DNA from 3 places in the Bacillus sp. NPDC093026 genome. Region 2 is predicted to be linked to each of the others. Evidence: predicted binding sites of a transcription regulator. Region 2 holds the regulator's gene; each other region holds the start of a gene.

Region 1 (8,279 bases), on a different contig from region 2:
CGCTTTTTCCTAAGAGGGCGAGTGCTTCACCTTGCTTGAGCGAAAATGACAACCCCTGAAGCACTTGGTTCTGCTCGTCATAGCCAAAGAACACTTGATTAAAACAGACCATTTGATCATCAGGAACAGTTGACTGATTCAGTGCAACCTTGTCAAAAGACCCTTCAAACGACTGCTTCTCGTATTGAGTTAATCGGCTCACAGCATGCTGATAAACAGGAATTTCACCTGCTGCATCGGATAGGGGCATAAATGCTTCCGTTAACGGAAACAGCACAAGCACAAAGGCTGCAATCAGTGTGTGCGACATAGATCCTGACTGTACGACCGAGCCGCTCCAATAAACCACCATCACGACAGCTCCTCCAACGACAAGCTGCACAAGAAATTGACGCAAACGGATAAACCGCTGTTTTGCTGCTTCAAGTTTTAACAATTGTGCCTCTTTCTGTTCATAGCCTTCAACAAAATCTTTTTGTCTGCCGCTAAACAACCAATCACTAACACCCATAACAGCATCCGTTAAATGACTGTACAGTTCATTTCTGCCTTTTTTCATTTGGATTTGCCTTGCCCGATTGACAAGTACTGTGATGTATGGGAAGACAAACACCAAAAGTGCCATATAGAGCAGCATCAAACCAGCAAATGACCATGAAAATCGTCCTAGTGCACCAATTGATGCAGCATATAAAAGCAATGCGCCAATGGACGGAAAGATTGTTTTTAAATAAGCATCCTGCAATCGCTCTACATCTTCTGACAAAAGCCCAAGCATTTCACCTGTTCCAAGCCTTTTCTGTTTGGCACTTCGTTCAGCCATGTCATACAAGCGTACTCGCATTTTTTCAATCATGGTTAAAATCAATTGATGGCTCGCAAGCTTCTCCGCATAACGAGCTGCGGAACGCGAGATTCCAAATGTCCGCACTGCCACAATCGGCACGTATACCATTAAAATATTCTCAGGTCTTGTCGCCGCTTTTGATATGAGAAACCCCGAGGTATACATCAGCATGGAAGCGGAGAACTCAGCAACAGCTCCTAAAAAAATCACCAAGGCAAACAACTTTTGATTCTCCTTGATATACGGTATAAACCAACCTTTACTGATCACGTAACCGCCCCCATTTGCTCCTGTACCAATTGATAGTACACACCTTTTCTTTTCATTAATGACTCATGCGTCCCCATCTCCGCAATTGTTCCTTGATCCATGACAATGATCTCATCCATATCTGTCATCCAATGAAGCCGATGTGTCGCAAGAAACACCAGCTTGTCTTCAAATAACGGAAGCATGGTTTTCTTCAACTCATACTCTGTCTCAATGTCGAGGTGAGCAGTTGGTTCATCTAAAAGCATAATTGAACGCTGACATAGAACGGTTCGAGCGAGTGCAATTCGTTGCGCCTGCCCGCCACTTAGCCCTCTCCCCTGTTCTCCAATCACCTCATCAAAACCGTTTGGAAGCTGGGCCACTAACTGTGATAAACCTGCCTCTTCAGCAGCTCTTTCCACCTCTTCATCTGTTGCATTCGGTTCATAAAAACGGATGTTTTCCTTTAAAGTAGTGTGAAACAAATAAGGATGCTGCGGCATATAGACGACTTCCTTTTGCCACGAATTCATCTGCAGATGATAAAGTGGCTGACCGTTTATCATCATTTGACCAGCAGACGGCTCTACAAAGCCACCAAGAACATCTGTTAACGTCGATTTACCCGCACCACTTGCACCAATGATGCCAATCTTTTTCTTTCCTTTAACAGTAATGTCTACATCTTGAATCGAATAAGGAGCATTTTTTTCATGCAAGACACAAATATCTTGTAGTGACAGCACGTCTTGGTCTGTCCACCGATTGAGCTGTATTGATTGTGTATCCTGCGTCCGAAAGCCCTTCTCATCTAAAATGACCTGGATGGCTTCATTCGCTTCTTTTCCATTTAAGGTCGCATGATAGTCATTCCCAACCTCTCGTACTGGTAAGAAATATTCAGGTGCAAGCATTAACGTTGTCAAAGCCGGCAATAACAGAAGATCACCGTCAATTAACCGTAAGCCAAGGAACACAGCGACGGTAGCAATGGATAACATCGAAAAGAAATCAAGTGCAAATGATGAAAGAAATGCCACTTTCAACGTGCTCATGGTCGCCTTTCGATATCGCTTCGACACCTCCGCAATATTGCGGGAATGTTTTTTGCTGATACCTAAGTAACGAAGCGTTTCCAGACCACGGAGTGAATCAGTAAAATGATTGGATAATTTCTCATACGAACTCCACTGTTTGACCGCTTTTCGCTGGGCTACAAGTCCAAGCAAAATCATAAAAACTATTAAAATCGGCAACGTCACGATCAAAATAACGGCAGATGTCTCATCTAATATCCATATATAGATGAGCACCATGACCGGAATGACTGCCATATTCACCATTTTAGGCAAAAACAGTTGTAAGTACTGACGATACTGAGCGATCCCCTCCATTGCTAATGTCACAAGTTTTCCTGTTCCTTTTTTCTTTGCGAAGCCCGGACCTAAACGGAATAGTTGGTCCAGAAGCTGTTTCCGCACGTCTGCACCAATTCGAGAGGAATAGACAAACATGACTTTTTCTCGAATCAAGGTTAAGCAATGTCGCACCGCAAAGGCAGCAAGGAACAGCAAAACATAGGGAGTAGCCTGCGTGAGGCTTTTTCCGTCAAACAGCGTTGTAATAGCATGTGCCAGCCACTGTGCTTGAAAGATGATGCTTGCTGCTTGGATGAGCGACACAATACCTAAGAGGGCAAGTAGCCCTCTCATTCCTTTTAATTGAAGCAAACGTTTATCCATTAGTACGTCATTGGCTCCTTACCGCTTACACGCTTACGGAAGACGTAATAGCTCCATATTTGATACCCAAGCACAAAAGGCAGCAAAGAAATGGTCACAATCGTCATCACCGTCAGTGAATAAGAACCTGATGCAGCGTTTTGAATCGTTAGGTCAAACGCATGATCGATTGAACTAATCATCACGCGCGGGAACAATGCGGCAAAGAGCATCGTTACTGTGACCATGATGCCTGATCCTGTGAACAAGAATGTCCATCCATCACGCTCTTTTTTCATGAACGCAAATGCGGCTACATAACAGACCACAATCAGCACAGTTAAAGGAATGGTGATGATCGGGCGCACTGTATAAATATCGGTTTCCATGATCGACACACCGACAAATAAGACGAGGAGTGGCAGTGCAATCAGCAATACACGCTGACCGAGCCTTCTTGCACGCTGTTTTAAATCCCCTTCTGTTCGAAGCGTAACGAAAATCAATCCGTGCAGGAGGCATAGGACTGTGACCGTCACGCCGCCAATCAACGAATAGAGATTCACAAAGTCTGTAAAACCAGCGTACATATTCATGCTTTGATCAATCGGCATTCCGCGTAAAATGCTTGTAAATAAAACACCTAGTAAAAATGGCGGAAGCAGGCTACCAAAGAAGATCACCCAGTCCCAAGTTTTGGTCCAAGAGGCTTTCTCAACCTTTCCTCGAAACTCAAAGGCGACCCCTCGCCCTATGAGTGCTAACAAAAGAACGGTAAACGGAATATAGTACCCACTAAACATCGTGGCATACCAGTGAGGAAATGCAGCGAAAATCGCCCCGCCTGCTGTAATGAGCCAGACCTCATTTGCATCCCAAAATGGTCCGATGGTATTGATTAAAATACGGCGCTCATGTGCGTTTTGACCAAGTAGCTGCATGGACATACCTACACCGAAATCAAATCCTTCTAAAAAGAAAAACCCAACAAACAACACTGCGACAAGCATAAACCAAATCTCATTAAGATATGCCATGATATGCGCCTCCATCAAATGGATCTGTAGATAGGTCCGTTTCATCCTTTAGATGTTTGTCATCTTCAGAATGTGCACCTTTTTTAATTTCACGAACAAACAAGTACGCCAGCACAATTGCAAGAATCAGATAAATAGTCGTAAAGCTAATGACTGAGAAGAGAAGCATGCCATATGAAACGTTTGGCGAGATTGATTGTGCCGTTGTCATCATGCCGAAAACAGTCCACGGCTGACGCCCAATTTCCGTCATAATCCAGCCTGCTGCATTCGCAATAAATGGGAAAGCTATCATCCAAACCATGAAACGTAAATACCATTTGTTTGATTCAAGTTTCTTTCTAAAACTCAAGTACAATCCAAACATACTGGCAAAAATCATGAGCATACCTGAACCTACCATGATTCTAAAGCTCCAAAACGTCGTTTTCACTGGTGGAATATAATCTCCTGGACCATACTTTGCTTCATATTCCTTTTGAAGTGACAGCATTCCTGGAACATCTCCACTGAATTTCTGATAAGCCAGATAACTTAACGCAAAAGGAATATTGATTTCTCCAGAGTTTTCTTTCTTATCTGTGTCAATATTGGCAAATAGTGTCCATGCAGCTGGATCCCCGCTATCCTTCCAAAGGGCTTCACTTGCTGCCATCTTCATCGGCTGTGATTTCATCAAATGCTTTGCTTGATCATGTCCAGAGAACGCAACACCTAAGCCAGAAATTAAAGCAAGAACCATTGCAAGCTGGAATGATTTTTTGAAAAAGGCTACTTCTTGTTTTTTGATCATTTTATACGCACTAACACCCGCAATAAAGAAGGCGCCTGTAGCAAGTGCACCGAACAGTACGTGCGGAAATTCTACCCAGAGCTGCGGATTGGTGACAAGTGCCCCAAAGTCATTCATTTCTGCACGGCCATTTTTAATGACAAATCCGACCGGCTCCTGCATAAATGAGTTAGCTAATAAAATCCAAAACGCTGAAAAGATCGTACCAAGGGAAACAAGCCAAATGCACAATAAATGAATTTTCTTCGGCAAACGATCCCAACCAAAAATCCAAAGCCCAATAAATGTAGACTCTAGAAAGAAGGCTAGTAGTGCCTCAATAGCAAGCGGTGCACCAAATACATCACCGACAAACCGTGAGTAATCAGACCAGTTCATTCCAAATTGAAATTCTTGCAGTATCCCTGTGACCACACCTACTGCAAAGTTGATCAAGAAAAGGTGTCCCCAGAATTTCGCCATTTTTTTATAAATGTCTTTTTTCTTTACAACATAGAGGGTCTGCATCAATGCAACGATAAAGACCAACCCTATAGATATAGGAACAAAAATAAAATGAAATAATGTCGTTGAGGCAAATTGAAATCTTGCTAAAAACAACTCACTCACAGCTTTACATCCTCCCTTACTTTCATATGCCGAATGATTCGGAATCACTATGTTCACCATTTCACAATAAGTTCACTGTTTGTTCAATGTTTCACAAATAAGAGTGCATCTGAAATGGTGCTCCTAGTGAAATTTTACTCTTGTTTTTCATTCGGTTAGTTATTTATACCTGTACTTTACACCCATACGATTCAAAAATAAAGTAAATTTTACCTAAAAATTGGATGGTATTGTGTCAGTTATTTGACTACTTTGTCAAAAATATGTGACAGAATGGAATGAACCGAAAAAAACAGTGCGATGTTCTGTCTACACGCTGAAAATTAAACCTTTGCATCCAAAGCGGCAAAGATGTCTGTATTTCGCTGATGATTTGATACGCACATTGTTTTTAAGCAATCTGTCCAATCATAATTCATGGAAAAATTGATTTAGAATGTTGGAACATCGCACAAAAAAATTTCGATCAGTCATACTGATCGAAATTGATTAAGAAGGCAAGTGTTCGCCTTTTCTGCTCTTTTGCCTCTCCACAGACCATGAATACATTTCTCGGATGACAGGTTCAACTTTCTTTCCTTGCTCCGTTAATTCATACTCAATCCGCACCGGAATGACTGGGTATACTTTTTTCTCAACGAGTCCTTCAGCTTCTAAATCCTTCAGCCTTTCGGATAATAGTCGTCCGCTAATTTTCATTTCGTTTTCCAACTGGCAAAACCGTTTGGGTCCTGTTAGAAGCTGATTGATGATCAGAATCACCCATTTCTTCCCTAGAATCTCCATAGCATCTGTAATTGGGCATCTGTCTACTTGAAGCATTTCTTACTCCCTCCTGCTTTTCTCCACTTTTTTTCATTATAACACAATTAATTACTTGAAATAAGTCACTAACTATTATATAGTTTAGTTACTAAAAGTAACAAGGTATAAATTTACAATAGCTATTTAAAAACATTTAAACATGCCAATGCATATCACATGAGGGAGATGAGCGAGCTTGAATATGATTGAGGAGTTAACATTAGGTTTAACAGAATTACATGTTTCCAACTTTGAGCGTTCCTTGCCTTTTTATACAGACATTTTAGGATTCACGTTATTAGAACAAACAGATTCAACTATCACACTTGGAAACAATGCAAAGGAACCTATTCTCCTCCTAAAAGAAGACGTGCATTTGAAGAAAAAGCCTGATCATGAGCCAGGGCTTTATCATTTTGCTATTTTATTACCTGCCAGAAAAAACCTAGGCACATGGCTGGCACATGTGATCAAAAAAGGCTATCCTTTAATTGGAGCAAGCGATCACTATTTCAGTGAAGCCATTTATTTAAGTGACCCTGACGGCATTGGTGTTGAAATATATGCTGACCGCCCTAAGGATATTTGGGTAGGCGAAAATGGAGAACTGAAAGGTGGCGGAAATGCACCGCTTGATGGAGATGGTCTCATGCAAGAAGCAGCCGATTCCACATGGGAAGGACTCCCCGCTGGCACAGTCATGGGACATTTGCACTTCCATCTCAATCCAGAGGAAGCCAATTCATTTTATGTGGACACGCTCGGTTTTTATATCCGAATGGCTCCGCCAGCGAGTCTATTTATCGCATATGGTGTGTATCATCACCACCTTGCCTTTAATGCATGGGGAGGCGGAAGAAAAGGAGCCATTAATCCAAGTTTTTCAGGAATTAGAAGCTATACGCTCATTTTTCCACAAGAAACAGACAGACAATCCGTCGTAGAGCGTCTGACAGAAGCAGGCATTCACGTAGAAACGATAGAAAAAAGTAACGAATTTGTTGATCCATTTGGCATTCGCGTTCGTTTACAGATTGAAGAAATAGACAAAAAAGAAGGTGCAGAACATGGACAAACAGACAGATCTGAAAACAGCCATTTTAAAAGATAAAATCAAACGAGTACAACAAGATGATGGTTATATATATATCACTGGACCTATTCAACTGCCAATCAACTTGGACGGCAGAACAGTTATGTTCAAATGGTATTCTTGGTTAAAGGACGAGGGAAAAGAAGCTTTGTCAGATGAAGCTCTCATTGAAAGCCTCTCTTCTCGACAGCTTGCAGATCACCAGCAATCTAGCGTCCTTGTATATGGAGATTTCGAAAATGCCGACGAAGCATTCATTCGCATGCACTCCATCTGCCATACTGGCGATATTTTTGGGAGCAAACGTTGCGATTGTGGGTTCCAATTGAAACAATCAATGCGCATGATTGAGGAAAATGGCGCTGGTGCATTATTTTATTTAGCCAACCATGAAGGTCGCGGCATTGGTCTTTTCAGCAAAGCCATGGCTTATATTCTTCAAGAAAATGGTTATGACACAGTGGAAGCAAATGAAGCGCTGGGCTTTGAGGATGATACACGTCAATATGAAGAAGCGATCGCCGTCCTTCAAACATTGCGCACAAAACCAGTGAGACTCATTACAAATAATCCGAAAAAAACAGATGCCATCAGTCATGCAGGCCTCTCACTTTCTGGACGTATCCCGCTTTGGGGGGATGTCTCAGAATTCAATGAAAAATACTTGCAAACAAAAATTAACCGCTCAGGTCACATAAAAGCGGATCAAGAGGTGCGTACAATTGCCACATCATGAGCGATATATGAAGCTGGCCCTTGAAAATGCACAGGCGATGAGAGGACAGACATCACCGAATCCGCTTGTCGGGGCTGTGATTGTGCGAAATAATGAGATTGTGGGCGTCGGTGCTCATATGAAAGCCGGCGAACCCCACGCTGAAATTCATGCACTTAGAATGGCTGGAGAAAAAGCAAAAGGGGCAACGATTTATGTGACACTAGAGCCTTGTTCACACCATGGGCGCACAGGTCCTTGTGCTGAAGCACTTGTAAAAGCCGGTGTCAAAACTGTTGTGGTTGCGGCACTCGACCCTAATCCACTTGTAGCTGGTCGCGGAATCGCTATTTTACAAGAGGCAGGCATTCAAGTCATCACAGGTGTATGTGAGCAGGAATCCATCCT
Region 2 (8,279 bases):
TCTGATCGGTATAAATGCGGCAAAGGCATTAAGCTTTGCGCATCAAATTCCTCTCGTTGGTGTTCATCATATTGCTGGGCATATTTATGCGAATCATCTGGTAGGTGAATTCATGTTTCCATGTCTAGCCCTTGTTGTCTCTGGAGGTCATACTGAGCTTGTCTTGATGAAAGAGCACGGGTCTTTTGAGGTTATCGGAGAAACACTAGATGATGCGGCTGGAGAAGCTTATGACAAAGTGGCTCGTACGATGGATCTTCCATATCCGGGGGGGCCACATATTGATCGTTTAGCACATGAGGGAGAACCGAGCATCAAACTTCCTCGCGCATGGCTGGAAGAAGGATCGTATCATTTTAGCTTTAGTGGTTTAAAGTCAGCAGTCATCAACACATTACACAATGCATCCCAAAAGGGTGAGATCATTGCACCAGAAGATGTAGCGGCAAGTTTTCAAGAGAGTGTCATTGACGTACTTGTAGGGAAGACATTAAAGGCGGCTAAAGCATATGGAGTCAAACAGGTTGTTCTAGCTGGAGGAGTGGCTGCCAATAAAGGACTAAGAGAAGCCTTAACCTTAGCATTTGCAGATCAACCCAATGTGAATTTAACCATTCCGCCTTTGGCTCTTTGTACAGATAATGCTGCTATGATTGCTGCAGCTGGTACAATCGCTTTTGAAAAAGGAATACGAGGCGATATGGCGATGAACGGGCAGCCCGGATTACCGCTTGTATCATATGAATGAAACTCCTGTGAATATACAGGAGTTTTTTGTTGAGATAAAAGCTTTTTTTCATATGCAAATGCTATAATATATCCACAATTATTAGAAAAATTTATGTGAAAGTGAAGAGAATGTGTATAAATGTTATTGTTTTTGTGGATATGTGATTAAAACTCTGTGGATAAAGTGGATAAGTCCCAAGTATTGAAGAATAATCATCAACTTGTTGTGGATATAATTGTGGATAACAAAATATCAATAAAAGAAAAAAGAGCACCAATGAGGTACTCTTTAAGATTCTGATAGCTCTTCCCACTCGGTAAGGAGTGATTCAAGTTCATGATTGAGCGCATCATTTTCTGTTTGGATGGCTTGGACTTTCTCATGATCTTGGAAAATAGTAGGATCACATAATTGCTGCTCATTGTCACCGAGCTGGTTTTCTATGACGGCGATCCGCTCTTCCATTTCTTCAATTCTGCGCTGTTTTTGCCTTTCTTTCTTCTTCAATTCTTTTTCTTCCGCATAAGTAAGTTTTGTTGTTCCAACTGGTGCTGTTGTTTGCTTTTTGACAGATTCCTTTTTCTCGAGTGCATCAAGCGCTAATTGTTCGTTTTTCTTTTCAAGGTAATAGTCATAGTCGCCGAGGTATTCTTTCGTCTCATTTGGCGAAAGTTCGAGTACTTTTGTTGCCAGCCGATTGATAAAATAACGGTCATGCGATACAAATAAAATTGTTCCTGGATAATCAATGAGGGCATTTTCTAAAATTTCTTTACTATCTAAGTCTAGATGGTTGGTTGGTTCATCGAGAATCAGGAAATTGGCTTTTTGTAGCATCAGCTTAGCTAAGGCTAATCGGGCTTTTTCTCCACCGCTTAAAGCGTGAACAGGCTTTAAGACGTCATCACCAGAAAATAGGAAGTTCCCTAGACATGTACGGATATCTTTTTCATTCATATGTGGGTAATCATCCCAAAGCTCATTTAGCACTTTCTTTGTGGATGTCAGTTTGGCTTGTTCTTGATCATAGTAACCGATACTCACATGAGATCCGAAGTTGATTTCACCTTTTACAGGTTTTAATGTATTCGTTAAGGTTTTTAAGAGCGTCGATTTCCCGATGCCATTAGGACCAATCAGTGCCACACTTTCCTCGCGCTTAATTTGAAAAGAAAGGGAAGAAAGGAGAGGTGTCTTCTCATTATAACTAATTTCTAGGTCACACACTTTCAACACATCATTGCCACTTTGTCTCGTAATATCAAAATGGAAGTTTGCAGATTTTTCATCACCTAAAGGTTTATCTATACGATCCATTCGTTCCAACTGCTTACGTCTGCTTTGAGCTCGCTTTGTGGTGGAGGCTCTTGCAAGGTTGCGATCAACGAAATCTTGTAGCTTTGCGATTTCTTCCTGCTGCTTTTCATACAGCTTCAAGTCACGTTCTAGCTGTTCTGCTTTCAGTTCAAGATATTTACTGTAGTTACCAGCAAACTTTTTCATCGCAGTTCTTGATATTTCATAAACATGTTTCACAACTTTGTCTAAGAAATAGCGGTCATGGGAAACGATGAGAATTGCACCTGTATAATTTTGCAAATACTGCTCCAGCCATGATAAGGTATCAATATCTAAATGGTTTGTCGGTTCGTCCAATATTAATAGTTCTGGTTTCATTAATAAAAGCTTTCCAAGCGCGAGGCGCGTTTTCTGGCCACCGCTTAAGGATTGTACCGTTGTATCATCTTCAAACTGACTAAAGCCTAGTCCGTGAAGAATGGAGCGGACATCTGCTTCATATTGATACCCGCCTTTATCTTTAAACTCCTGCTGTAGTCTGTCATAGGTTTTCATGAGTGAGTTTAGTTCTGAACCTGTGGAAGAAGCCATTTTCTCTTCAATGGCTCTCATCTCTAGTTCCATTTCTTTTAAATGGTCAAAGACCGATAGTAATTCATCTTTTAGCGTACGTGTAGACGTCACGTCTGTATGCTGAGCTAAATATCCGATAGATAGGTCTTTAGATTTGATTATCTCACCTTGTTCATAAGACATTTGTCCGGCAATTATTTTCAAAAGGGTGGATTTTCCAGCACCGTTACGACCTACAATGGCAATTCGATCTCTTGCTTTGACTTCCAATTTTATATTTGTTAAAACGGTATCAGCTCCAAACGATTTCGATAGCTGATTCACTTGTAGAATCATCATGTAACTTCACCTCTGCTATAATATGTTTAGTGTAGCTTATCAGCAGAAAACCGGCAAATCTTACATTCGATCACTATAGTCAAATGAAAGACAGATAGGAAAAAATAGTGTATGATTTGAGTGAGGGAGCGTTGAAAGATGAGTCAATTTAGCCACTTTAACGAACAAGGAAGAGCGAAGATGGTTGACATTAGTGACAAAGCGTCTACAGTGAGAACTGCGGTTGCTACTTCAAGTGTTCGTATGATAAAAGAAGTTTTTCATAAAATAGAGCGTTGTGAAATTGGAAAAGGGGATGTGCTGTCTGTTGCTCAAGTAGCTGGGATTATGGCAGCAAAGCAAACATATAGCATCATTCCAATGTGTCATCCTCTTGCACTAAAGGGCGTGGATATCTCCTTTGATTGGGAGGAAGATGGAAATGCGCATATTCTCAACATTCATGTACAGGTCAAAACAAAAGGAAGTACGGGTGTGGAGATGGAAGCGCTCACTTCCGCTTCAGTATGTGCACTGACCGTTTACGACATGTGCAAAGCCATTGATAAGGGCATGATCATCGGACCTACCTATCTCGTCGAAAAGACAGGCGGGAAACATGGTGATTTTCACAGAGCATCTGATATTTAAGATGGAGGATCTTATATGAATATAGACCAGTCAAAAATTCCACAAGCGACAGCAAAACGTTTGCCGCTTTACTACCGTTTTTTAAAAAATCTGCATGCATCAGGAAAACAAAGGGTATCATCGGCAGAGCTTAGTGATGCAGTCAAAGTGGATTCTGCAACGATTCGCCGGGATTTTTCTTACTTTGGTGCACTTGGTAAAAAAGGGTATGGCTACAATGTCGATTACCTGCTGACGTTCTTTAGAAAAACCCTTGATCAAGATGAGATGACCAACGTGATGCTCATCGGTGTCGGGAATTTAGGAACAGCATTTTTACACTATAATTTCATCAAAAACAATAACACAAAAATTTCAATGGCTTTTGACGTCAATGAGAGTAAAATAGGAAGTGAGATAGGCGGCGTGCCTGTCTATGATTTGGATAAGCTTGAGGAGCATGTTCAAGAAGTAGGGGATATACCTGTTGCGATTTTAACAGTACCTGCTGTTGCAGCTCAATCCATTACAGATCGTTTGATTCCTTTAGGCATTAAAGGAATCCTTAACTTTACGCCGGCTCGATTGAATGTGCCGGAACACATTCGAATTCATCATATAGATTTGGCGGTTGAACTTCAGTCACTTGTGTATTTCTTAAAGCATTACTCTGTGTCGCAGGAAGACTAACGAAAAGGGGTAAAGGGGGTGGAGCAAATGGGTCCGATCGGTCCTGGGAGTTTGGTTCTAATTGCGATTGTTGCGCTCATTATTTTTGGGCCGAAAAAGCTTCCTGAATTAGGAAGAGCAGCTGGAGATACATTACGTGAATTCAAAAATGCCACAAAAGGCTTAACTGATGATCAGGAAGAAAAAAAGAAAAAAGAAGATCAGTAAGAATAGGATGAGCTTCATGAATGTTAAAAATATGCCGCTTATGGAGCATATTGTGGAACTGCGAAAGCGCTTAGTGATCATTGCTTTGTTTTTTGTCATCTTTATGGTGGCAGGCTTTTTCCTCGCAAAACCGGTGATTGTGTATTTACAAAATACCGATGAAGCCGCATCGCTGACACTTAATGCGTTTAAGCTCACTGATCCGCTATACGTGTTTATGCAGTTTGCATTCGTCATTGCATTGGTTTTGACGTGTCCTGTTATTTTATATCAGCTTTGGGCTTTTGTGAGTCCAGGCTTATATGAAAAAGAAAGAAAAGTGACGCTCGCATACATTCCGATTGCGCTGCTTTTATTTTTGGGCGGTGTGGCTTTCTCTTATTTTATTTTGTTTCCATTTGTCGTCGATTTTATGATGCAGATGTCAAATGATTTACATGTGGAGCAAGTGATTGGAATTCATGAGTATTTTACATTTCTGATGCAGTTGACACTTCCATTTGGTCTTTTGTTTCAGATGCCGGTTGTTTTAATGTTCCTCACAAGACTTGGCATCATGACACCGATGTTTTTATCGAAAATACGGAAGTATGCCTATTTTGTTCTCCTTGTCATTGCCGCACTGATTACACCGCCAGAGCTTGTTTCTCATCTTATGGTTACTTTGCCAATGCTTGTTTTATATGAAGTGAGTATTGTCATTTCAAGAGTGACCTATCGCAAAATGCAGCAAAAAGAGGAGAAAGAAAATGAACATGTTTCTTAAAAAAGCATCTTGATCCGGTCATGTGATCACGATGCTTTTTCGATTTAGAAAGAATTTGATCATCGGCTGATTGATGGGGGAACAACATTTCGCATCTTGGTTGTAACCACTTCAAAGCTTTCCACCCGAATCTTTTTGCATTGCCTTGTTAAAAGGTTGAATGCATCGTTTCATCCCCTCCGGTAAAGGCGAGCCAATTCATCTTGCTATCAGTGGGATTTCGAGTGGCAATACCAATGGGTTCATCTTGTTCACAAGAGATGTTTAATTTTTATGTGTTCTAAGGATTCATATGCTTCAAATTAAAAAACCATTTTCCAAGCAGCGGAAAATGGTTTTGCTTTATTTTTGTTGTTTTTTCAGTTTCACAGAGAAGGCAAACATTTTTAACGCGATATTGATATTATAAGCGGCAAACACCATTAGCAGTATGCTGTAGAATGACCACATATTTCCTGGGTTTTGAATGGCCATATAGGTGAAAGCCACACCAACGGCAAAATAAATGATGCCCCATACGATAGGGTTTATCATGAGAAAAAGCCTCCAATAATCATTTGCATTGTTTGAGATTGTTCTTCAATCATTTTTTTCATTGGCTCAACCTGCACAATGACGAGCGAGTTCATTAGCATATGAGCTCCAATCGGAACAATAATCCGTTTTGTTTTCGCATATAAGAATGCAAAGGTAAAGCCCATCGCTGAATAGAGCAAGATATGAGCAAAATCATTGTGCACAGCAGCGAAAATCACTGAACTGACGAGAGCACCGATGAAGAAATTCGTCTTTTCATAAATCACACCAAAAATGATTTTTCTAAAAATAATTTCCTCTAAAATGGGTCCGATCATTGCGATGATGATGACAAGCAGAGGAACTGCATCCATAATGGATAAAATGGCTTGTGTATTTTCTGACTCTCGGTCAATGCCAAAAGCATATTGTTCAATAAAACTTGCAACAAATTGCGCTAAGATGGAGAGAAAGAAACCTCCGATGATCCATGCAATGGCAGAGCCAATCGAAACGGGTGCTTCGTTACGAAGCGAAGTTTTTGGCAATGTCCGAAGAATGAGCAATATGATGATCAGTCCAATACAAAAGCTGATGATTGTCCACATCCCTGTCAATTGTGAGTACTGTTCTTGTGTCATAGGTGTTTGAATGAACCCTAACCATTTCATGACCAGTACATAAGGAAACACAGAGAAGAGCACCACTATATAAGTTAAGATGATGTACCAATATTGTTTTTTCAAGTAACGAAAACTCCTTTACTAAAAGAACTAGATTTATTGTAACACAAGTCTTCTTATTCGTTGAAAAGGAAAGAAGCCTTCATTCAAAAAGATCGTAAAAGCGTAAAATTTTTTAGAGGTTTTTACTTGAAATTGCTGACGACATTCTTTATTATAATAAATGTGTTAGCACTCGTTGTTGATGAGTGCTAAAAACTACATATGAAAAATTGAGGAGGTTGTTTCTTATGTTAAAGCCATTAGGCGATCGCGTAATCATTGAACTCGTTGAATCTGAGGAAAAAACCGCTAGTGGTATTGTTTTACCGGATTCTGCAAAAGAAAAACCACAAGAAGGTAAAATTGTTGCAGCAGGTTCAGGACGTGTACTTGAAAATGGAGAGCGCGTTGCGTTAGAAGTCAATACAGGCGACCGCATTATCTTCTCAAAATATGCAGGTACTGAAGTGAAATATGATGGAAAAGAATATTTAATCATTCGCGAAAGCGACATTTTAGCTGTTATTGGTTAATCATATAAAAAATCGAGATACATGTTTAAAAAGACTGAGGAGGTATCGTTATTATGGCAAAAGATATTAAGTTCAGTGAAGAAGCACGTCGTGCGATGTTACGTGGTGTTGATGCACTTGCAGATGCTGTGAAAGTAACTTTAGGACCTAAAGGCCGTAACGTGGTTCTTGAGAAAAAGTTTGGTTCACCACTGATCACAAATGACGGTGTAACCATTGCGAAAGAGATCGAATTAGATGATCCATTCGAAAACATGGGTGCAAAACTTGTAGCTGAAGTGGCAAGCAAGACAAACGACGTAGCGGGTGATGGTACAACAACTGCAACAGTTCTAGCTCAAGCGATGATTCGTGAAGGCTTGAAAAACGTGACAGCTGGTGCAAACCCTGTTGGTGTGCGTAAAGGAATCGAAGAAGCGGTGAAAGTTGCACTTGAAGGTCTACATGAAATTTCTAAACCAATCGAAGGCAAAGAATCCATTGCACAGGTTGCAGCAATTTCTGCAGCAGATGAAGAAGTAGGTAGTTTGATCGCTGAAGCAATGGAACGTGTAGGTAATGATGGTGTCATCACTATCGAAGAATCAAAAGGATTCACAACTGAGCTTGAAGTGGTTGAAGGTATGCAGTTCGACCGCGGATATGCTTCACCATATATGGTCACTGACTCTGATAAGATGGAAGCGGTTCTTGAAAATCCTTACATCTTAATCACAGACAAGAAGATCACAAACATTCAAGAAATCCTTCCTGTACTTGAACAAGTGGTACAACAAGGTAAACCATTATTGATTATTGCTGAGGATGTAGAAGGCGAAGCACTTGCAACACTTGTTGTGAACAAACTTCGTGGAACATTCAATGCAGTGGCAGTAAAAGCACCTGGATTCGGTGATCGTCGTAAAGCCATGCTTGAAGACATCTCTGTTCTAACTGGCGGAGAGTTAATCACAGAAGACCTAGGACTTGATCTAAAATCAACTGAAATTGGTCAACTTGGTCGTGCGTCTAAAGTCGTTGTAACAAAAGAGAACACAACAATCGTAGAAGGCTCAGGAGATTCTGCGAAAATTGCTGCTCGTGTGAACCAAATTCGTGCCCAAGTGGAAGAAACAACATCTGAATTTGATAAAGAAAAATTACAAGAACGTCTTGCAAAACTAGCTGGCGGCGTAGCTGTCATCAAAGTTGGTGCTGCAACTGAAACAGAACTAAAAGAGCGTAAACTACGCATCGAGGATGCATTAAACTCAACTCGTGCAGCAGTTGAAGAAGGCATCGTATCTGGTGGT
Region 3 (8,279 bases), on a different contig from region 2:
AGTACAAGAGGAGTTGCTCTTTTTACACTTATTGGGTTTTTACTGATCGACTATTTAGGATACTGGCAGCCAATGCTTCAAACGCTCGCACTCGTTGTGACAGCCGTTATTATTTCGATTGTGATTGGAGTTCCAATTGGAATCTGGGCTTCTCAGCAAGAAACAGTGCGTAAAATTGTGACACCAATTTTAGATTTAATGCAGACAATGCCAGCGTTCGTCTATCTATTACCGGCGATCTTCTTCTTTAACATTGGGGTCGTTCCTGGAGTTGTGGCATCTGTTATTTTCTCCATGCCGCCAACAATTCGTATGACGATTCTCGGGATTAAACAAGTACCGGCAGATTTAATTGAAGCGACAGAAGCGTTTGGTTCAACAACATTCCAGCGTTTATTCAAAGTCCAGCTTCCACTTGCAACAAAAACCATTCTAGCTGGGATTAATCAAAGTATCATGCTTGCCCTATCAATGGTTGTAATTGCCGCAATGGTTGGTGCGCCAGGACTTGGTTCAGAAGTATACAGTGCGGTGACGCAACTGAAAACAGGTATTGGTTTTGAAGCTGGGATCGCCATTGTTATTGTTGCAATTACACTTGATCGTATTACACAAAACATAAAAGTGAAAAAAAACAGGGGGAATGCTTAATGTGGAAAAAGTTCATCTACATTGGGATAACCGCCCTGCTTGTCTTTTTACTAGCCGCTTGTGGAGCACAAACAGACTCAAATGCAAGTGCTGCACAGCAGGTTAATAAAACCATTATTGGGATTGATCCAGGTTCAGGAATTATGACACTGACGGACCAAGCGAAAAAAGATTATAACCTAGAGGATTGGACGATTGTTTCTGCGTCAAGTGCGGCAATGACAGCGACATTGAAGAAATCTTACGACCGTAAAAAGCCAATTATTATCACTGGCTGGAATCCTCACTGGATGTTTTCCCGCTTTGATTTGAAATATTTAGATGATCCGAAGAAATCATACGGTGAAGAGGAAGAAATTCATACCATCTCACGTAAAGGATTTGCGAACGATCATCCGGATGCGGCTAAAATGCTCAGTCAGTTTAAATGGTCTCAGGATGATATGGGTGAAGTGATGATTGACATCCAAGATGGTGTCAAACCAAAGGATGCGGCCATCAAATATGTGAAAAAGCATAAAGATCAAGTCGCTAAATGGACAAAAGGCGTGAAAAAGTCAAATGGTGAAAAAATCAATCTAGCCTATGTAGCGTGGGATAGTGAGATTGCAAGTACCAATGTAGCGGCTGAAGTACTTCGTGAACTTGGTTTTAAAGTAACTTTGACTCAGGTTGAAGCAGGTCCGATGTGGACAGCAATTGCAACCGGAAGTGCAGATGCGTCATTATCCGCATGGCTGCCGAATACGCATAAAGCGTATGCAGCTAAGTTTAAAGGCAAATATGATGACCTCGGTACAAGCATGAAGGGTCTTCGAATGGGTCTGGTTGTTCCGACTTATATGAAGAATGTGAATTCAATAGAAGATTTGAAAAAATAGCCAACTATATCATGACTCCTTTATAATAGAAGGGAGCATATGGAAAAAAGCAGTCTGCTCAAAAGCGGCTGCTTTTTTCTTATATATAAGGATGGTGGATGTGTTGTCGATAGATCGTAAACCAATGATGATGTTCTTGCATGGCGGAGGGGTTAGTAGCTGGATGTGGAAGAATCAGGTCGAGAAATTGAATGAAGCGTACGAGTGCTACACGCCTGATTTAATAGGTCATGGGACAAGAGCAAATGTACAGCCTTTTTCGATGAGGGAAAGTGCCTATGAAATTATCTCTTGGATCGAGCAACAGGCGCATGGCCGAGTGATTATGCTAGTTGGCTTCTCGCTTGGTGCACAGATCGTCGTTGACATTTTATCTAGGAAGCCGGATTTAGTGGATATTGCAGTGATCAATAGTGCCCTTGTCATCCCATTACCATGGCTCTACCTACTCGTCAAACCCATTTTACCTCTTACGTACCCGCTACTAAAAAAGGATTGGTTTATTCAGCTTCAAGCTGAGAAACTAGGAATTCCAAGCAATGCAGTGAATCACTATGTAAATGATTCTAAACATTTGTTAAAGGAAACCCTTCAAACGATGTTTCAAGAAAATCTTCATTACAAGCTCCCGAAGACCTTCCAACAAGCGAAGGCACGTATTCTCGTCACAGTGGGAGAAAAAGAAAGAGGCATCATGCAACGATCAGCGAAACAATTAACAAACGCACACCCTAGAGCCACAGGAGTCATCATTCCAAACATTGGGCACACATTTCCCTTTGAAAAGATAGAACTTTTTACCGAAATGGTCACTTGCTTTGTGGAGGGGCGTGATTTGCCGAAGGAATTGAAGGATATAAACGGGTAACCTAGAGCGGCATTGCATTATATGAGCATCCTTGACTAACTTCTTGTCTTTTACCATTTCTAAATATTGTTGGTCTTGGGTGTGATTATCTTTGTGGCGATTGATGCTTGACCGCTCGGCGGCTTAGGAGAAAATCATACTGCGAAAACGTTTATCTAGGCTTTGTATTAGGGTCACTCATTGTACCAAGGGCACGCTGTATTCCTGTCTTTCTAGAAGACGGCAAATTACTGATACGGTCGTGAATAGACTGGCATGTATGCTGACAAAATATAAATCCAATCGCCGAGATAATTGGCATCTATATTGCAAGTGCGTTTTTCTCACTACCTCATCTTCACAGGATTAGCAGCGACGGTTTTCGTTATTTCGATACTTGCTTCGTTACTGATTGAATGGGCATCACAAAGCAGATTGCTGTTGAAGCGGTCATTTGTGTCATCCAACATCGGGTGTTCTGATAGAGTTCTATCCTTTGTGTGCTCGTTTGGTTTGTATTTATTTGTCATGAGATCATCATCAATCGGGGAACTTACTAAATTCTTCTGAATGTATGGAGAATGCTGATTGAAACCATAATAAGGAGTGTTCACAAATTCGCAACATATTTATTTTGAGCAACTCTCTTGAAAAAGTTTGTGAAGTATTGCACAATATGAATGTGAAGTATTTCACAAAAATAACAACCGAGTTTTTACTCAGGAGGATGTGGAAACATGACAAACGAAAAAGTCAACAAAGTAGCACTTATTGGAGCAGGTTTCGTCGGCAGCAGTTATGCCTTTACTTTAATAAATCAAGCGATCACAGATGAATTGGTTGTCATTGATCTCAATCAGGATAAAGCAATGGGAGACGTCATGGATTTGAATCATGGTAAAGCTTTTGCCCCGCATCCTGTGAATACGTGGTATGGGAATTATGAGGATTGTCAGGATGCAGATATTGTTTGTATCTGTGCTGGAGCGAACCAAAAGCCCGGTGAAACAAGACTTGATCTTGTAGAAAAGAATTTAAACATTTTCAAAGGCATTGTAGAAAATGTGATGAAAAGCGGATTTGATGGGATTTTCTTAGTCGCTACAAATCCAGTAGATATTTTGACTTATGCGACTTGGAAATTCAGTGGTCTTCCAAAAGAGCGAGTAATTGGAAGTGGAACAACGCTTGATACAGCAAGATTGAGATATATGCTGAGTGAGTACTTTGAAGCAGCCGCTCACAATGTGCATGCATACATCATTGGAGAACACGGAGATACAGAGCTTGCCGTTTGGAGTCATGCGAATATTGGAAGTGTGCCCATTACAGAATTATTGAAGAGAAATGATCAATACAAGCAAGAAGATTTAGAGGACATCATGGAAAATGTCCGCCATGCTGCCTATCAAATCATTGAGAAAAAGGGTGCGACCTACTACGGTGTAGCGATGAGTCTGGCACGTATCACAAAAGCCATCTTGCACAATGAAAATAGTATCCTGACAGTCAGCACATATTTAGACGGGGAGTACGGTGCAGAAGATGTATACATTGGTGTACCTGCCTTTGTGAACCGCAATGGTGCAACAAAAGTGATGGAGCTTGCATTGAATGACACTGAAAAAGAGCAGTTCACACGCAGTGTTCATGTTTTAAAAGAGATATTGGCTCCGCACTTTTAATCAATGAATTGAAACCAATTTGAGTAGAAAAGGATGAATCAAAATGTGGCAGCAAATATATGATCCATTTGGTAATGAGTTCGTAAGTGCATTGGTGGCAATGCTTCCGATTTTATTTTTTTTACTCGCATTAACCGTTTTTAAGTTAAAAGGCGTGTTATCCGCTTGTTTTACCTTGATCGTCAGTTTTGTAACAGCGGTTTTCTTTTTTCATATGCCAATCGAAAAGGCATTTTCCGCTGTGTTGCTAGGTATCTCTAACGGGCTCTGGCCGATTGGATATATTGTGATCATGGCCGTATGGCTGTATAAAATTGCTGTGCGATCTGGGAAGTTTGATGTCATTCGTTCTAGTATAGCAGGAATTTCTCAAGATCAGCGTCTTCAGCTCTTATTCATTGGTTTTAGTTTTAACGCATTTTTAGAAGGTGCGGCTGGGTTTGGCGTTCCAATTGCTATCAGTGCCGCCTTGTTAACTGAACTTGGCTTTAAACCGCTGAAAGCAGCGATGCTCTGCTTAATTGCAAATGCTGCATCTGGTGCATTTGGAGCAGTTGGAATCCCAGTCATTACAGGTGCACAAATGGGGAATATGACGCCGCTTTCTTTATCTCAAACCCTCGTGTATACGATTCCGTTTATCTCTTTCTGTATCCCTTTTTTACTCATACTGATTGTAGATAGCATCAAAGGGATCAAAGAAACATGGCCGGCTTTGCTTGTTGTCAGTGGAAGTTATGCGATCTTGCAAGCTGTCACCATGGTTACTATGGGTCCTGAGCTTGCCAACATAATATCAGCTTTGGCAAGTATGGGAATCTTGGCTTTATTCCTTCGTAAATGGCAGCCGACGAATATTTATCGTGAAGAAGGCTCACTAGCACTTGAACCAAAACAAACGTATCGTGGTGTTGAGGTGCTCAAGGCATGGTCTCCGTTTTATATCTTAACAGCGGTGATTACGGTTTGGAGCTTACCAGCATTTAAAGCATTATTTGCAGTTGGAGGGCCGCTGAACTGGACGACCATCTTGGTGAAAATGCCATTTCTTCATCAGCAAGTCGTCAAATTACCGCCGATTGCACAAACAGAAACACCGATTGATGCGGTCTTTAAGATTGATGTGATCAGTGCAACAGGTACAGCCATTCTCATTGCTGTCATGCTGACAGGATTGTTTAGCAGACAGATTCAATTAAAAGAAGGTGCTGCTTGCTTAAAAGCAGCAGTGAAAGAACTTTGGGTACCTGTTCTCACAATTTGTTTTGTCATGGGCTTTGCCAACTTAGCCAACTTTGCAGGACTTAGCTCTGCGATCGGTCTTGCCCTTGCGAAAACAGGCGATCTGTTCCCGCTTGTCAGCCCAATGCTTGGATGGATTGGTGTATTTATCACAGGATCTGTTGTGAGTAACAATGCCTTATTTGGTAACCTTCAAGCGGTGACTGCTTCTCAAATCGGATCACAGGCAAGTCTGTTAATCGGAGCTAATACAACCGGCGGTGTTATGGCGAAACTAATTTCTCCACAGTCTATCGCCATTGCAACAGCCGCTGTTGGTGAAACGGGTAAAGAATCAGAACTCTTTAAAAAGACGGTAAAATACAGCTTTATCTTGCTCGCCGTCGTGTGTATTTGGACATTTATTCTTGCTCAATTGAGATAGTTTCATAAAAAGGTTTCAAAGAAAGACTGAGATGCGTCTAGTATGATCCCCTCTCAGTCTTTTTGATTATGTAGATTCTCTTGTAATGAGCCGGGTAGGGAGCTGGATATATTCACGCTGCAATGGCTTTTTCTCTTGCAGTAGCTGGATCATCTGCTGTACAGACCGCTGACCAAGCTCTACGATCGGAATATCAATTGTTGTAATCGTTGGAGCCGTGACTTCACAAATGTCTTGATTGTCATAGCCGATGACGGCCAAGTCTTTTGGAACATGATAGCCATATGAGATGGCCTGTTTAATGAGACCTGCTGCAACTTGATCATTGCCGGTGAAAATCGCATCGGGTGATTCCGTCATATCGTGAATCTTGTTCATTAAGCGAAATCCATCTTCAATTGTAAAAGCCTCACCAAAAAGCCATTCTTCCTTTAATTGCAAGCCATGTGAAGTAAGAGCATCAAGGTAGCCTTGTCTTCTTTGTTTCTGTGCTTCACTGCTTTCCGTATCAAAACAAAATCCAATCGATCGACGCCCAGACTTGATTAAATAATCAACAGCTTTGTAGGTGGCTTCACGCTCATCATATCCGATAATCGGGATATCTGCTGTTTGATGATATTCGTTGGCCATTACAATTGGACCATTCGTTAAAAATGGCTCGATTTTTTTCCACTTATTTTCTAATGCCCCTAGTATGACGCCGTCTACTTCTTTTCTTTTTAGTAATTGAAGCCCTTCCAGCTCTAAGGATTCTTGGTAAAACGTCTGGAGCACGATAGCTTTATACCCTTGATCCAGTGCTTCCTTTGATATCCCTTTTATCAATTGGGCAAAAAAAGGATGGTCCACAGATGGTACAGACACAGCAATGGTCTTTGTCTGATGTGAACGAAGGGTGCGGGCCGCTGAACTTGGTGTATACTCCATTTCCTTCATTACTTGTAAAATAAGCTGCCGCTTTTCCTCTGACACATATGGATGATGGTTGAGCACCCTAGAAACGGTGGTCGTTGAAACCCCACAGCGCTTGGCAATTTCATAAATTGTACACATATTAACAAATCCTTTACACAAAGTTATTGTTCTGAAATCGATATCATCATTTACAATGTGAATCAAGTTAAATTTTAACAAATGGAATTGATTAATTGGAGGGAATCAAATGCAAATATTGACGAAGATATCAGGTAAAAGCAAGGATTATCTACCTTTGCTGGATATGATCAATCAAGGTGTTCAAGTAAAGTCTGATTGGGTTGAAAAGAATCTGGCAAATGAAAAGCTGGTAGCGTTCCTTGAGCAAGATATTGAGCAAGTTGGATTGGAAAAAATTCTCTTCCATTATAAACAAAATAAGGAAAAAAAGATACCGTTCCTGCCTGTTGATAAGCTCATTTCAGAGGATGAGATAGATGATATTATGCAGGTGTTGAAAGAAGTGTTGAGCTCTGGCCGTTTTACGTCAGGTCCATACATCCCATTGTTTGAAAAAAACTTGGCTGATTACTTAGGGAAAAAGTATGTCATTGCCACTTCAAGTGGGACAGATGCCCTTATGATCAGTCTTATATCAGCGGGGGTCCATCCTGGAGATGAGGTCATCCTGCCTGCTAACAGCTTTGCCGCAACGGAAAATGCGGTGCTCGCTATTGGTGCCGTTCCGGTATATGCCGATATCGATCCAGAATCCTACTGCTTAGCTGCAAGTGAAATCGAGAAACATATCACGGAAAAAACGGTCTGCATTCTCCCAGTTCATTTATATGGAAAGCAAGCGGATATGGGAGCCATCTCTGCTGTTGCTAAGAAACATGGACTGAAAATCATCGAGGATGGCTGTCAGGCCATTGGTAGCAGCGGGCTCGGAGCATTCGGAGATGGACTTGTTCTCAGTTTTAATCCTTACAAAAATTTAGGAGTTTGCGGTAAGGCAGGAGCCATTGCTACAAATGATGAAGCTCTTGCGGAAAAATGCATAGAGATCAGCTATCACGGCTTTGAATCTGGAAAAAAGAATATGAAGCGCAGTGACTTTGGCTTTAATGCAAAAATAGATAATTTACAGGCAGCTATCGGATTAGAACGAATGAAGTATTTAGGGCTGCATAATTTCAAGCGTTTTTACTTAGCAAAACAATATATTGAACAGCTGCAAGCACTCGAACAAGATGGATATATTAAGCTTCCAAAGCTGACAGATGATCATGTATGGCATCTATTTCCTATCAGAGTGCTCAAAGGGGATCGAGATGAGATCGCCAAGCAATTACTAGATGTCTATGGCATTGAGACGGATGTTTATTATCCGATTCTGTCACATCAGCATCAAACGAACCTTGTATCTAAGAAATATAAACAAACGACGCTTCCGCATACGGAAAAAGCTGCACAGCAGTTGCTCAATTTACCGCTTTACCCAGGAATGCCTCTGCAAGATCAGGAGAAAGTCATTGAGGGGGTTCATCATGTTATCAAATCTTCCGTTCAGTAAAAAATTGCTGTCTCAGCCAAAAAACCCGAAATGGATCGTCTTCTGTGACTTTGAT

What was found. The regulator Rex, encoded in region 2, represses fermentation and respiration genes when NADH is low (regulators of the CRP and FNR family bind a similar motif). The targets are predictions, from matches to a motif close to TTGTGAAATATTTCACAA.
Region 1: the regulator Rex is predicted to act here: its motif matches at 5,339-5,356, upstream of ACIQCE_RS05630 (cytochrome ubiquinol oxidase subunit I).
Region 3: the regulator Rex is predicted to act here: its motif matches at 3,060-3,077, upstream of ACIQCE_RS13835 (L-lactate dehydrogenase).

The regions. Positions count from the first base shown of each region.
Region 1 is NZ_JBIVPN010000002.1:145,141-153,419, reverse strand. Features, by position in the region: gene cydC (thiol reductant ABC exporter subunit CydC) at 1-1,117, opposite strand, end outside; gene cydD (thiol reductant ABC exporter subunit CydD) at 1,114-2,841, opposite strand; gene cydB (cytochrome d ubiquinol oxidase subunit II) at 2,841-3,857, opposite strand; gene ACIQCE_RS05630 (cytochrome ubiquinol oxidase subunit I) at 3,844-5,259, opposite strand; gene ACIQCE_RS05625 (winged helix-turn-helix transcriptional regulator) at 5,749-6,081, opposite strand; gene ACIQCE_RS05620 (VOC family protein) at 6,260-7,174, shown strand; gene ACIQCE_RS05615 (GTP cyclohydrolase II) at 7,131-7,892, shown strand; gene ribD (bifunctional diaminohydroxyphosphoribosylaminopyrimidine deaminase/5-amino-6-(5-phosphoribosylamino)uracil reductase RibD) at 7,879-8,279, shown strand, end outside.
Region 2 is NZ_JBIVPN010000008.1:3,435-11,713, forward strand. Features, by position in the region: gene tsaD (tRNA (adenosine(37)-N6)-threonylcarbamoyltransferase complex transferase subunit TsaD) at 1-748, shown strand, start outside; gene ACIQCE_RS14320 (ABC-F family ATP-binding cassette domain-containing protein) at 1,019-2,941, opposite strand; gene moaC (cyclic pyranopterin monophosphate synthase MoaC) at 3,080-3,571, shown strand; gene ACIQCE_RS14330 (redox-sensing transcriptional repressor Rex) at 3,587-4,240, shown strand; gene ACIQCE_RS14335 (twin-arginine translocase TatA/TatE family subunit) at 4,268-4,447, shown strand; gene tatC (twin-arginine translocase subunit TatC) at 4,455-5,213, shown strand; gene ACIQCE_RS14345 (YdiK family protein) at 5,556-5,747, opposite strand; gene ACIQCE_RS14350 (CPBP family intramembrane glutamic endopeptidase) at 5,744-6,475, opposite strand; gene groES (co-chaperone GroES) at 6,703-6,987, shown strand; gene groL (chaperonin GroEL) at 7,041-8,279, shown strand, end outside.
Region 3 is NZ_JBIVPN010000007.1:55,085-63,363, reverse strand. Features, by position in the region: gene opuAB (glycine/proline betaine ABC transporter permease subunit OpuAB) at 1-651, shown strand, start outside; gene ACIQCE_RS13845 (glycine betaine ABC transporter substrate-binding protein) at 651-1,532, shown strand; gene ACIQCE_RS13840 (alpha/beta fold hydrolase) at 1,633-2,400, shown strand; gene ACIQCE_RS13835 (L-lactate dehydrogenase) at 3,117-4,064, shown strand; gene ACIQCE_RS13830 (L-lactate permease) at 4,108-5,730, shown strand; gene ACIQCE_RS13825 (LacI family DNA-binding transcriptional regulator) at 5,797-6,786, opposite strand; gene ACIQCE_RS13820 (DegT/DnrJ/EryC1/StrS family aminotransferase) at 6,896-8,224, shown strand; gene ACIQCE_RS13815 (HAD-IIB family hydrolase) at 8,199-8,279, shown strand, end outside.